2 regions of the Kitasatospora sp. NPDC057692 genome follow, and region 2 is predicted to be linked to the other one. Evidence: riboswitches for the same ligand, from Rfam matches in the RefSeq annotation. Region 2 holds a riboswitch; the other holds the start of a gene.
The links. Region 2 has a riboswitch for S-adenosylmethionine ahead of thrC (threonine synthase). Riboswitches for the same ligand answer to the same signal wherever they lie in the genome.
Positions count from the first base shown of each region.

Region 1: it holds a riboswitch for S-adenosylmethionine, as region 2 does, so the genes downstream of both, ACFVFS_RS29535 (aminotransferase class V-fold PLP-dependent enzyme) here and thrC (threonine synthase) in region 2, are expected to answer to the same signal.

Region 1 covers NZ_JBHVIV010000065.1:18,231-21,606, forward strand. The annotation lists gene ACFVFS_RS29525 (rhomboid family intramembrane serine protease) at 1-81, shown strand, start outside; gene ACFVFS_RS29530 (Lrp/AsnC ligand binding domain-containing protein) at 78-359, shown strand; gene ACFVFS_RS29535 (aminotransferase class V-fold PLP-dependent enzyme) at 376-1,740, opposite strand; SAM riboswitch class IV at 1,793-1,910, opposite strand; gene trpD (anthranilate phosphoribosyltransferase) at 2,018-3,094, opposite strand; gene ACFVFS_RS29545 (hypothetical protein) at 3,233-3,376, opposite strand, start outside.
Region 2 covers NZ_JBHVIV010000006.1:13,078-16,453, reverse strand. The annotation lists partial or broken gene ACFVFS_RS05155 (ubiquitin-like small modifier protein 1) at 267-539, opposite strand; gene thrC (threonine synthase) at 611-1,891, opposite strand; SAM riboswitch class I at 1,907-2,038, opposite strand; gene ACFVFS_RS05145 (glucosyl-3-phosphoglycerate synthase) at 2,200-3,207, shown strand; gene ACFVFS_RS05140 (trehalose-6-phosphate synthase) at 3,246-3,376, shown strand, end outside.

The sequences.
Region 1 (3,376 bases), on a different contig from region 2:
CCGCGGGCCACCCGCCCCCGCGACGGTGCCGCCGACGCCCGATACGCTGGCGGCACCTCACAAAGGAGTACGCCACCGTGATCACCGCCATCGTCCTGATCAAGACCAGCGTCGACCGCATCCCGGAGATCGCGGAGGCGATCGCCGCCATCGAGGGCGTCAGCGAGGTCTACTCGGTGACCGGCGGCTACGACCTGGTCGCGATGGTGCGGGTGCGGCGGCACGACGACCTCGCCGAGGTGATCCCCGGCCGGCTCAACAAGATCCCTGGCGTGGCGCACACCGAGACCCAGATCGCCTTCCGCACGTACTCCCAGCACGACCTGGAGGCCGCCTTCTCGATCGGCCTGGACGAGTAGGACCGGGCGGGGCCGCTCAGCCCTCCCGGCGGGTGTCGGCGACGCAGCGGCCGCCCTCGTTGCGGTAGGTCCAGGCCGCGCCGTCCGTGACCAGCTCCCGGACGGCGCTCAGGAACCGGTCCACGTGCTCGTCCGGGGTGCCCGCGCCGAAGCTCACCCGGATCGCGTTCAGGCTGCGCTCGCCGGGCAGCGAGGGCTCCGGCGCACCGCACTCCGAGGGCGCGGCCTCCTCGTCGCCGAGCAGGGTGCGCACCAGCGGGTGGGCGCAGAACAGGCCGTCGCGGACCCCGATGCCGTACTCGGCGGACAGCGCGGCCGAGAAGTGCGAGCTGTTCCAGCCGCGGACGACGAAGGAGAGCACGCCCACCCGGTCCGAGTCGGAGCCGAACAGGTTCAGCACCCGGACCTCGGGGATCTCGGCCAGTCCGGCCTTCAGCCGCGCGACCAGCGCCCGCTCGCGGGCCTCCAGCGCGTCGAACCCGGCCTCGGTGAGCGCCCGGCAGGCCGAGGCGATCGCGTAGGCGCCGATGACGTTGGGCGAGCCGGCCTCGTGCCGGGCCGGGCCGGTGTGCCACTGCACGGCCACCGAGCCGTCGGCCTCGCGGGCCACCGTGCGGGTGGCGCCGCCGCCGGCCAGGTACGGGTCGGCCTCGTCCAGCCAGTCGGCCCGGCCGGCCAGCACCCCGGCGCCGAACGGCGCGTACAGCTTGTGGCCGGAGAAGGCGATCCAGTCGACGTCCAGCTCGCGCACCGAGACCCGGTGGTGCGGGGCCAGCTGCGCGGCGTCCAGCACCACCCGGGCGCCGTGCCGGTGGGCGGTCCGGGTCAGCTCGGCGACCGGCCACAGCTCACCGGTGACGTTCGAGGCGCCGGTGACGCAGAGCAGCTTCGGGCCCTCGGGCGCCCCGGCGAGCGCGGCGTCGAAGGCGGCGACCGCCTCGGCGTGCGAGCGCGGGGCGCGCAGGTAGGTGACCGGCAGGCCGGCGTGCGCCCAGGGCAGCAGCGAGGCGTGGTGCTCGGTCTCGAAGGCGAACACCTGCGTCCCGGCCGGGACGGCGCCGGCCAGCAGGTTGAGCGAGTCGGTGGTGGCGCGGGTGAAGACCACCTGGTCGCCCTCGCGCAGGTCGAGGAACTCGGTGACGGTGCGGCGGCTCTGCTCGAACAGGTCGGTGGAGAGCTGCGACAGGTAGCCGGCGCCGCGGTGCACGCTGCCGTAGTAGGGGGCGTAGGCGGCGACGTCGTCCCAGACCCGCTGGAGCGCCGGGGAGCTGGCGGCGTAGTCGAGCGCCGCGTAGCCGACCTTGTCACCGTTGGCGAGCGGGACCTGGACGTCGTGGCCGAGGACGGCGAGGGGGGCGCAGAGGGAGGTCGAGAGGGACATGAGGATGCACTCCTGTACGGGTCGAGGGACCCCGGGAGTGCGATTCGTCCGGCGTCCGCGCTTGCCACACGGACGGCGCGCCGCGTGACCCGGTCCTCACCCAGGGCACCCCGCCACGGACGGAGGGTTGCCGGACAGCCAGCTGGGGCTTGACGCTGTCGCTCATGACCTGGCGAAGACTCTAGGTCGCGTCCGCCCCGCGGTCAAACAGCCGTCCGCATCCCGGACATGCGTCGGGGCCCACCGGGAGGATTCCCGATGGGCCCCAACTGTGGCGTCACGCCCGGGCGGTGGCCTCCGACCAGTGCTTCAGCAGATCGCGCGCGGCCCCCGAGTCGATGGCCGCGGCGGTGCGCCGCATGGCCGCCCCGAGCTGCTCGGCGAGCGGCGCGCCGGTCAGGTCCAGCGCCACCAGCGCGGCCGCGGAGTTCAGCAGCACCGCGTCCCGCACCGGCCCGTGCTCCCCGGCCAGCAGCCGGCGCGCGACCTCCGCGTTGTACGCCGGGTCCCCGCCGCGCAGCGCCTCGATGCCGACCGGCTCGATGCCGACCTCGCGCGGGTCGAAGGAGGTCTCGGTGACCGCGCCGTCCCGGACCACCCAGACCCGCGAGGTGGTGGTGATGGTCAGCTCGTCCAGCCCGTCGTCGCCCCGGAAGACCAGCGCACTGGCGCCGCGCCGCGCCAGCACCCCGGCGATCAGCCCGGCGAGGCGGGTGTCGAAGCAGCCGATGGCGTGCGAGGTCACCCGGGCCGGGTTGGTGAGCGGGCCGAGGATGTTGAACGCGGTGGGCACCCCGAGCTCGCTGCGGGCCGGACCGGCGTGCCGCATCGACGGGTGGAACCTGGCCGCGAAGCAGAAGGTCAGCCCGACCTCCTCGGCGACCTCGGCGACCCGGCGGGGCGCCAGGTCCAGGCGGATGCCCAGCTTCTCCAGCACGTCCGAGGAACCGCTCGCCGAGGAGGCGGCCCGGTTGCCGTGCTTGACCACCTTGGCGCCGGCCGCCGCGGCGACGATCGCCGACATCGTGGAGATGTTCACGGTCTTGGCCCGGTCGCCGCCGGTGCCGACGATGTCCACCGCCGGGCCGGGGATGGAGAGCGGCTCGGCGTGCGAGTACATCGAGTCCACCAGGCCCGAGATCTCGTCGACCGTCTCGCCCTTGGCCCGCAGCGCCACCATGAAGCCGGCGATCTGCACCGGGGAGGCCTCCCCGCTCATGATCCGGTCCATCGCCCAGGCGGTGGCCGAGCGGTCGAGGTCCTCCCCCCTCAGTAGCGTCGACAGGATGTCCGGCCAGGTGCGGACCACCTGCGCGGGCTCGTTACCGCCGTTCGCAGGGTGCACGTTCACCATGGCCGACTCCAGCTCTCGCTCCCCGCGGACGGGGAAGGACGTAGGGACGGAGTCAGCCTATCGAGCGGCGGGGTCCCGGGGCTCCGCCGTTCACCCTTCTTCTCTTGTACTGAGACGCGGGGTGAGACGCCGGGACCGCTAGCCCGCGGCCGGCGTCCGCTTCGCCAGCCGGGCCCGCAGCAGCGTGGCGACGGCCTCGGCCAGCGCCACCGGGTCCACCGGCCGGGAGATCGCCGCGTCCGCCCGGCTCCAGGCCGCCAGCCAGGAGTCCTGCGGCCGGCC
Region 2 (3,376 bases):
ATTCTGACACCGGCCTGACATGTTTCCCGGCCCCCGGGCCCGCTCCCGGTCTCGACGGGCGGACGGCGGCGGTGGTGACGGTGCGGTGGATTCGTTCCCGGACAAGGGGGAGGGCGGCCCCTGTTCCCGGTCGAGCGACACTTTACTCCGAGCGGGACCGCAAATATTCCCGCCAAAATGCGCACGGCCGTCCGCGGCACCGAATTCCGTGCCGCGGACGGCCGGTGACGGCACACCCGTCCCGGCGGGAACGGGCGCGGCGCGGCTCCGCCGGCGACCGCCGGGATGATCGAGATGTTCGCGCCGTCCTTGATCTCCGTCGCGAGGCCCTCGGCGAAGCGCACGTCGTCGTCGTTCACGTAGACGTTCACGAAACGGCGCAGCTTGCCGGTGTCGTCCAGGACGCGCGCGGCGATCCCCGCGTGGTTCTTCTCCAGGTCGGCGATGACCTCGCCCAGCGTGGCGCCCTCGGCGGGCACCTCGCTGGCGCCGCCGGTGTAGGTGCGCAGGATGGTCGGGATGCGGACGTTGGCGCTCATGGGGGTCTCCTCGGTGCGGGCGCGCGGGCGGTACGGGGCGGTGCGGGTGGGGCGCGGGTGGGGTGCGGGTGTCAGAGGGACGCCAGGCCGGCGTCCCGGAAGGACTCCAGGTTCGGCCGGATGACGGCGGTCATCCCGGCCTCCGCGACCGCGTCGAGGGTCTTCAGGCCGTCGCCGGTGTTGATCGCGACGGTCTCCTTCGACGGGTCCAGCTGACCGGTCTCGACCAGCTTCTTGAGCACGCCGATCGTCACGCCGCCCGCGGTCTCCGCGAAGATGCCCTCGGTGCGGGCCAGCAGCCGGATCGCGGCCACGACCTCCTCGTCCGTCACGTCCTCCACCGCGCCGCCGGTGCGCCGGGCGATGTCCAGCACGTACGGGCCGTCGGCCGGGTTGCCGATCGCCAGCGACTTGGCGATGGTGTCCGGCTTGACCGGTCGGATCACGTCGTGGCCGGCCTTGAAGGCGGCCGAGACCGGCGAGCAGCCCGCCGCCTGGGCGCCGAAGATCCGGTACGGCCGGTCCTCGACCAGACCGAGCCTGATCAGCTCCTGCAGGCCCTTGTCGATCTTGGTGAGCTGGGAGCCCGAGGCGATCGGGATCACGATCTGCTCCGGCAGCCGCCAGCCCAGCTGCTCGCAGATCTCGAACGCGAGCGTCTTGGAGCCCTCGCCGTAGTACGGCCGCAGGTTGACGTTGACGAAGCCCCAGCCCTCGCCGGCCGGGTCCCCGATCAGCTCCGAGCAGAACCGGTTCACGTCGTCGTAGTTGCCCTCGATGCCGACCAGCTCGCCGCCGTACACCCCGGCCATCACGACCTTGCCCTGCTCCAGGTCGTGCGGGATGAACACGCAGGACCGGAAGCCCGCCCGGGCCGCCGCCGCGCCCACCGCGCCGGCCAGGTTGCCGGTCGAGGAGCAGGACAGCGTGGTGTAGCCGAACGCGCGGGCCGCCTCGATGGCGCAGGCCACCACGCGGTCCTTGAAGGAGTGGGTCGGGTTGCCGGAGTCGTCCTTGACGTGCAGCTGCGCGGTGAAGCCGAGCTCGCGGCCGAGGTTGTCGGCCTTCACCAGCGGGGTCCACCCCGGGTTGAGGTTCGGCTTGGTCGCGACGTCCGCGGGGACCGGCAGCAGCGGCGCGTAGCGCCAGATCGACGCCGGGCCTGCCTCGATCCGCTTGCGCAGCTCCTCGGCGCCCTCGCTGCCGAAGTCGTAGGCGATCTCCAGCGGGCCGAAGCACTCCAGGCAGGCGAAGCTGGGACCGAGCGGGAACCTGGTTCCGCACTCCCGACAGGACAGCTGGGCTGCGGGACCGAGGTCAACGGTGACGGGTGCGGTGGTGTCGATAGCCATGTGGCGAGGCCTCTCTCCTCATCTTCCCCGTGACGCGGTCGCGCCCGGGCCGGAATTGGCACCTGTCCCGCCGGGGCCTGAAGCCGACCGTGCGAGAAGGTTGCCGGGACGTCAACGGGCCGTTCCCTCAGTCCCTCTGGATGAGCTCTGTGAAGTTGTGGTCCTGCTCAGCGGTGACCCCGGCGTGCGAAGGTCCGACCGCTGTACGAAGACTGTATCCGAAGGCGTCAACCCCGAACGGCACCGTCCGCCACGCGAGATGCCCCGTCCCACCAGGACCCGTACCCGAACCCGCCGAGGAGCGCACCGTGCCCGCCGAACCGACCCCCGAGCTCCTCCCCGAGACGGCGTCCTGGCTGCGCCGACGCTCGTGGAGCGCGGCCGACCGACCGGTGCACACGCTGTCGGCGGCCAAGCGCGCGCTCGGCCCGGCCGGCACGGTCAGCGTCGTGCTGCCCGCCCTGGACGAGGAGGCCACCGTCGGCGAGATCGTCCGGGTCATCCGCCGCGAGCTGATGGAGCGGCTGCCGCTGGTCGACGAACTGGTGGTGGTCGACTCCGGCTCCGCCGACGCCACCGCCGAGGTCGCCGCCGCGGCCGGCGCCACCGTCGTCCACCGCGACGCGATCCTCCCCCGGATACCCGCCGCCCCCGGCAAGGGCGAGGTGCTCTGGCGCTCGCTGCTGGTCACCCGCGGCGAGATCGTCTGCTTCGTGGACGCCGACCTGCGCGAGTTCGACCCCGCCCTGGTCTCCGGCATCATCGGCCCGCTGCTCACCGAGCCGGACATCCAGCTGGTCAAGGCGATGTACGACCGGCCGCTCGAAACGGACGGCGCGGTCGTACCGGCCGGCGGCGGCCGGGTCACCGAGCTGGTCGCCCGCCCGCTGCTCAACCTGCACTGGCCGGAACTCGCCGGTTTCGTCCAGCCGCTCGGCGGCGAGTACGCGGCCCGGCGCTCACTGCTCGAACGGCTGCCCTTCCCCACCGGCTACGGGGTCGAACTCGGCCTGCTGGTCGACGCCCTGGAGACGGCCGGCCTGGACGCGCTCGCCCAGGTCGACGTCGGCGTCCGCCACCACCGGCACCAGGACGGCCAGGCACTCGGCCGGATGGCCGCCACCATCTACCGCACCGCGCTGGAACGGCTCGACCGCTCCCACCGGCTCAAGGCCTCCGCCGACCTGCTGCACCCCCGGCTCACCCAGTTCACCCGCGACCCTCGGACCCGCGCCTTCACCGCCCACACCCACCCGGTCACCGCGACCGAGCGCCCGCCGATGCACACCGTTCCCGAGTACGCCACCCGGCACTGACACGTTTGCCGCGCCGGACCCCCGGCAACCAACCAACCATGGGCTCTGACACGACCGAGCGTTCGAATCCGACCGGCGCCGCCCCCGTCCTGGTGGCGTCCAACCGGGGGCCGGTGTCCTTCGGCACCGCGGACGACGGGACGCTGACGCTCCGCAGAGGCGGCGGAGG